DNA from 2 places in the Saccharothrix sabaoui genome. Region 2 is predicted to be linked to the other one. Evidence: riboswitches for the same ligand, from Rfam matches in the RefSeq annotation. Region 2 holds a riboswitch; the other holds the start of a gene.
What was found. A riboswitch is a leader RNA that binds a small molecule or an ion and turns the genes downstream of it on or off. The one in region 2 is predicted to bind cobalamin.
Positions count from the first base shown of each region.

Region 1: another riboswitch for cobalamin. It lies ahead of ACR807_RS36035 (prenyltransferase/squalene oxidase repeat-containing protein); the one in region 2 lies ahead of cobN (cobaltochelatase subunit CobN).

Region 1 is NZ_JBPKJK010000185.1:10,891-14,289, forward strand. It holds gene ACR807_RS36025 (DMT family transporter) at 1-357, opposite strand, end outside; gene ACR807_RS36030 (cytochrome P450) at 533-1,792, opposite strand; cobalamin riboswitch at 1,871-2,009, shown strand; gene ACR807_RS36035 (prenyltransferase/squalene oxidase repeat-containing protein) at 2,100-3,383, shown strand; gene ACR807_RS36040 (hypothetical protein) at 3,380-3,399, shown strand, end outside.
Region 2 is NZ_JBPKJK010000068.1:31,175-34,573, forward strand. It holds gene cobN (cobaltochelatase subunit CobN) at 1-1,710, opposite strand, end outside; cobalamin riboswitch at 1,746-1,880, opposite strand; gene ACR807_RS21755 (ferredoxin-like domain-containing protein) at 1,889-2,896, shown strand; gene ACR807_RS21760 (precorrin-8X methylmutase) at 2,893-3,399, shown strand, end outside.

The sequences.
Region 1 (3,399 bases), on a different contig from region 2:
GCCGAAGCCGAGGAGGAGGCCGAGCACGCGGACCGGGGTGGTGCGGCGCTCGGTGCCCAGCAGCAGCCCGATGACCAGCGACCACAGGGGCGTGGTGGCGTTGAGGGCGCCGGCCGTGCCCGAGTCGACGCCCTGCTGGCCGATGCCGAACAGCAGGAACGGCACGGCGTTGCAGAACAGCGCGGCCACGGCGAGGTGCCCCCACAGGCCGCGCGGCAGCCGCTGCCGGGAGCGGCGGGCCAGGACCAGCAGCACGGCCGAGCCGAGGGCGCACCGGGCCGTGGCGATCCCGGCGGGCGCGAACCCGGTCAGGGCCAGTTCGATCCACAGGAACGCCGAGCCCCACAGCAGGGCCATGGTTCCCAGGCGCAGGGCGCTTCGTCCGGTCACGGGACCACCGTCCCGCGCGGCACCCTTCAAGAAAAGTGAAACCTGCTCAAGGACGGTTAAGCGGAGCTTCACGGTCGAGGGCGCACGACGTGCGCGGTGCCGAAGCGTCGGCGGCGACCCCGGGGCCGCCGCCGACGGGGGGTCAGCGGGTGTGGACCAGCAGCTCGTCCACCCCGTGCACGATCGACGCGGTGCGGAACGCGGGGCGGTCGTCGGCCAGGCGCAGGTTCGGGAACCGGCGCAGCAGCGCGGGGTAGGCCGCGCGCAGCTCCATCCGGGCCAGCCCGGCGCCGACGCAGCGGTGCGCGCCGTAGCCGAACGCCAGGTGCGACGTGGGGCCGCCGGCGGGGTTGAAGTCGGGCGTGCCCTCGCGGTTGGCCGCCGACAGCGACACCACGAGCACGTCGCCCTCCTCGATCCGCTGGTCACCGACCTGGAGGGGGTGCCGGGCGAAGCGCGGGAACGCGACCTGCACCACGCTCAGGTGCCGCAGCAGCTCCTCCACGAGCGGCCCGACGGCGGCGTCGTCGTCGCGCATGGACGCCCGCGCCGCCTCGTCGCGCAGCAGCACGATCGCGCCGAGCGCGAGCGTGGAGGCGGTGGTGTCGAACCCGCCGGTGAGCACGCCGTCGGCCAGGCCGGCCAGCTCCTCGTCGCTCACGTCGTCGCCGTGCTGGCGGATGATCATGCCGATGAGGCCGTCGCCGGGGGCGCGGCGCTCCCGCTCCACGATCTCCTGCATGTACTTCAGCGACTCGGAGATCGCGCCCAGGGCCTGGCCCGCGCCTCCGAACAGGTCGAACCGGGCGGCGGCGAGCTGCTGGAACCGCTCGCGGTCCTCGTAGGGCACGCCGAGCAGCTCGCAGATCGTCAGCGACGGGATCGGCAGCGCGAACTCCTTGACCAGGTCCACCGGACCGGGCGCGGCCTCCATGGCGTCGAGCCGCTGCGTGACGATCTCGTCGATGCGCGGCACGAGGCGGGCCAGCCGGCGCATGGTGAACTCGGGGGTGAGCAGCTTGCGCAGGCGCGTGTGGTCCGGCGGGTCGGCGAAGCCGAGGCCGCCGGGCGACTGCTCGATGCGGCCGACCGCCGCGCCGAGGCGTGCGTAATCGTTACTGAACGACCCTGTGTCGGAAAGCACTTTCTTGGCCTCGTCCTGGCCGGTGACCAACCACAGCCGCACCCCGAACGGCACGGGCAGGCGGTGCACCGCCCCGGACTCCCTCATCCGCTCCAGCTCCGCGACCGGCACCACCCCGTCCCGCTTCAGCGGGACCAGCGCACCGTCCGGGAGCAGCGACAACGCCCGTGAACCGATCTTGCCCATCACCCACCGCGTCGCCGAACGCCGTGCGACCCACGCCACCAAGCCGTCGCGCACCGACGCCAGAGTCGACATCCCCACACCCCTCTTCCCCAGGTTTGAACTGGTTGACGGTAACCGCACGCCGAGGTGAGCAGCATCGCGCCTGAGGCGGATTGACACGCCGTGAACGGTGCAAGACGATCGGCAATCGCGCCCGAACAGGGGAAGCCGGTCGGAATCCGGCGCTGACCCGCAACGGTGGGTCCCCGAGGGGACGAGCCCGAACACCTGCCGCGCGCGCCGTGCTCCTGACACCGTCGAGGTCAACGGGTCGGAGCCCAGGGAGCCGGTGACGGCTGTCCGGGGTCCGCCCACGCCTCGCGCCCCGGAAAGGTCGACCATGCCGTTCGGACGGACCGCCACCGCCGTCGCCGTCGCGCTCGCCGCCCTGGCCCTGCCCGCGCCGGCGCACGCCGCGGAGCCGGGGACCCCCGCCGGGACCGCCGCGGGCTGGCTCACCCGGCAGCTCGTGGACGGCGACCACCTGGAGAGCGCGGGCTACCCCGACCCCGGGCTCACGCTGGACGCCGCGTTCGCGCTCGCCGCCGCCGACGTGGCGAGCGACACCGGCGAGCGCGTCGGCGCGTGGGTCGCGCGACCCGGGACGATCTCCAACTACCTGCACTTCGACACCCCCGCCACCGAGTCGTACGCGGGCGCGCACGCCAAGCTCGCCCTGTTCGCCTCGGTGACCGGCGCGGACCCGACCGACTTCGGCGGCGTCGACCTGGTCGCGGGCCTGACCGCGCTCAAGGCCCCGTCCGGCCGGTTCACCGACCGGACCGCCTACCAGGACTACTCCAACGGCTTCTCCCAGGCGTTCGCCGTGCTCGCGCTGGACCGCGCGGGCGGCGCGCCGCGGGACGCCGTCGACTTCCTGGCCGGCGGGCGGTGCCCGGACGGCGGCTTCCCGCTGCTGCTGGCGACCGCGCCGTGCACGTCCCACGTGGACGCCACCGCGATGGCCGTGCAGGCGCTGCTCGCCGCCGACCGGGCCGACGCCGCGGCCGGCGGGCTGACCTGGCTCGTGAACGCGCAGCAGCCCGGCGGCGGGTTCCGCGACGAGAGGGGCCTCGACGAGGGCAACGCCAACAGCACCGGCCTCGCCGCTCAGGCGCTGCGGGTGGGCGGCGAGGCGCGGGCCGCCGACCGGGCCGCCGCGTTCCTGGCGTCGTTGCAGGTCGGGTGCGCGGGCGCGGAGGCCGACCGGGGCGCGTTCGCGTTCGACCGGACCGGGTTCGCCGCGGCCACCGCGACGCGCGCCACGACGCAGGGCGTGCTCGGCGTCACCGGCGTCGGCTTCGCCGCCCTGTCCACCGCGGGCGACCGCCCGGGCGCGCCGGTCCTCGACTGCGCCGGCACGCCCACCAGCACCACGCCCACGTCCACCACCACGGCGCCCACCACCACCGCGCCCACCGCCACGGCGACGACCACCACGTCCGCCCCGGGCACCACGTCGGCGGCGGCCACCACGACCACCACCGCGGCGGTGGTCGTGGTGGGCGGCGGCGGTGAGCTGGCGCGCACGGGTGTGGAGGTCGGCCCGGCGGTGTGGCTCGGCTCGCTGCTGCTGGCCGGCGGCGCGCTCCTGCTGGCGCTGGCGCGCAGGCGGTCGACGTGACGTCCCGGTGGCGGCG
Region 2 (3,399 bases):
GACCAGGGTGGCGTGCGCGCGGCGCTTGGCCTGGGTGCCCTCGCCCGGGTCGTTGACCAGGAACGGGTAGACCAGCGGCAGGTCGCCGAGCGCGGCGTCCGGGCCGCAGCCCGCGGACATGCCGACGGTCTTGCCGGGCAGCCACTCCAGGTTGCCGTGCTTGCCGACGTGCACGACGGCGTCCGCCCGGAACTCGGACTCCAGCCAGCGGTAGGCGGCCAGGTAGTGGTGGCTGGGCGGCAGGTCCGGGTCGTGGTAGATCGCGATGGGGTTCTCGCCGAACCCGCGCGGCGGCTGGACCATCACCACGACGTTGCCGGAGCGCAGGGCGGCCAGCACGACCTCGCCGTCGGGGTCCTTCGAGCGGTCCACGAACAGCGTGCCGGGCGCCTGCCCCCAGTGCGCCTCCATGCCCGCGCGGGCGTCCTCGGGCAGGGTGGCGTACCACTCGCGGTAGCGGGCGGCGGGCAGCCGCACCGGGTTGCCCTGGACCTGCTCCTCGGTCAACCAGTCCGCGTCCTGCCCGCCGGCCGCGATGAGGGCGTGGATGAGCGCGTCGCCGTCGAGGTCGTCCACGCCGGGCAGCTCGTCGCCGATGTCGTACCCGGCCGCGCGCAGCTCCTGGAGCAGCCGCACGACGCTCGCCGGGGTGTCGAGGCCGACGGCGTTGCCGATGCGGGAGTGCTTGGTGGGGTAGGCCGACAGCATGATCGCGATCCGCTTGTCGGCGTTGGGGACGTGCCGCAGCTTCCCGTGCCGCACGGCGATGCCCGCGACGCGCGCGGCCCGCTCCTCGTCGGCCACGTACACGGTCAGGCCGTCCTCGTCGACCTCCTTGAAGGAGAACGGGACGGTGATGATCCGGCCGTCGAACTCGGGGATCGCCACCTGCGTGGCGGTGTCCAGCGGGGAGAGGCCGTCGTCGTTGTCGTCCCACTGCGCGCGGCTGGAGGTGAGGCAGAGCCCCTGGAGGATCGGCACGTCCAGCGCGGCGAGCGCGCCCACGTCCCACGCGTCGTCGTCACCGCCGGCGGACGCGGCGGCGGGCTTCGTGCCGCCCGCGGCGAGGACGGTGACCACGAGCGCGTCCGCCTTGCCCAGCTCGGCGAGCAGCCCCGGTTCGGCGGCGCGCAGCGAGGCGCAGAAGATCGGCAGCGGCCGGCCGCCCTTCGCCTCGACCGCGTCGCACAGGGCGTGCACGAACGCGGTGTTCCCGGCGACGTGGTGGGCCCGGTAGTACAGGACCGCGACGGTCGGGCCGTCGTTCGCGGGCCCCGCGGGCTCCGGCCGCTCCAGGACGCCCCAGTTCGGCGCGGGCGCGGGCGGCTCGAAGCCGTGGCCGGTGAGCAGGACCGTGTCGGACAGGAAGCGGTGCAGCTCGGCGAGGTTCGCCGGGCCGCCGTGCGCCAGGTACGCGTGGGCCTCGGCGCACACGCCGCCGGGCACCGTGGACAGCTCCATCAGCGGCGCGTCGGGGTTCTGCTCGCCGCCGAGCACGACGACGGGGCGCGGGCCCGCGAGGAGGTGGTCGAGCCCTTCCTCCCACATCCGGCGACCGCCGAGGATGCGCACGACCACCAGGTCGACCCCCTCGACCAGCGCCGGGAGGTCGGCCGCGGCGGTGCGGGAGGGGTTGGCCAGGCGGTAGTCCGCGCCGCTCGCGCGGGCGGACAGCAGGTCCGTGTCGGAGGTCGACAGCAGCAGGATCACGTGCGGGCTCCATCCCTCGGGGGTCCTCGCCCCAGGTCGTGGGGGACGGCTGGGCGGAGTTCCTGACTCCCGGGCGCTCACCCGGTCACAGTGGCGGGACCGCGCCGGATTCGCACCGGCTTCCTCCTGTTGCTTCGCCGTTCGGGGCCACCCTAACCCGGCGGTTAGCATCCATCCCATGTCCTCCGATCGGGAACGCCCGGACGCCTGCCCCGGGGCCGTCGACGTGCACGTCGCGGCCGACGGCGGGCTGGCGCGCGTGCGGGTGCCCGGCGGGACGCTGGACGCCCGGCGGTTCGACGTGGTGCGCGCGGCGGCGCTGGAGCTGGGCGACGGGTTCCTGGAGCTGACGTCGCGGGCGAACGTGCAGATCAGGGGCCTGGCGCCGGGGGCGGAGCACGAGCTGGGGGCGCGCCTGCGGGAAGCCGGCCTGCTGCCCTCGGCGACCCACGAGCGGATGCGCAACATCGTCGCCGCGCCGCTGGAGGACAACCAGGACCTGGTGGACGCGCTCGACGCCGCGCTGCTGGCCGAACCGTCGCTGGCCGACCTGCCGGGCCGGTTCCTGGTCACGGTGGGTCACGCGGTGAGCGGGCTTTCGGGTGACATCGGCCTGGTCGGTGACGCGTTGTTCCTGGCGGGGCGTGATTCCGGGCTTCGGGTGACCGATCCGGTGGGCGCCGTGGTGCGCGCGGCTCGGCTGTTCGGGGAACTGCGCGGGACCGCCTGGCGGCTGTCCGAAGTGGACGGCGGTGTGCGGAAGATCACGGAGGCGCTGGGCGTCCCGGTGGCCGACCGCCTCGACCCCGCTGTGATCCCCGCGACACCGGGTCCGGTCGGGGACGTCGTGGTCGCGGGCGTCCCGCTGGGCCGGCTCGACGCCCGCCTGCTGGCCGGCACGCCGGTGCGGCTGACGCCGTGGCGCGGCCTGGTCCTCCCGGCCGGCAGCGACGCGGGCGGCCTGTTCACCTCCCCCGACTCGCCGTGGCACGGGGTGAGCGCGTGCACCGGCCGGCCGGGGTGCGCGAAGTCGTTGGCCGACGTGCGCGCGGACGTCGCGCGCTGGATCGGCACCCCGCACGCGGGGCGCGTGCACTGGTCCGGCTGCGCGCGCAGGTGCGGGCGGCCGGCCGGTGGCGCGGTGGAGTTCGTCGCGACCGGCGACGGGTACGAGGAGATCAGGTGACCGAGCAGGACTACGTCAAGGACGGGCCGGAGATCTACCGCCGCTCGTTCGCCACCATCCGCGCCGAGGCGGACCTGACCCGGTTCCCCGACGACGTCGCGCGCGTCGTGGTGCGGATGATCCACGCCTGCGGCATGGTCGACCTGGTCGACGACGTCGCGTTCTCGCCGCACGTGGTGCGCGACGCCCGCGAGGCGCTGCTGGCGGGCGCGCCGGTCCTGTGCGACGCGCAGATGGTCGCGGCGGGCGTGACGCGCAAGCGCCTGCCCGCGGGCAACGAGGTGCTGTGCACGCTGAACGACCCGCGCGTGCCGGAGCTGGCCGACGAGCTGGGCAACACCCGCAGCGCCGCCGCCCTGGAGCTGTGGGGCGACCGGCTGGACGGCGCGGTGGTCGCCATCGGCAACGCGCCGACCGCGCTGTTCCACCTGCTCGACCTGATCGCCGCGGGCGCGCCGAAACCGGCCGCCGTGCTGGGCGTGCCGGTCGGGTTCATCGGGGCG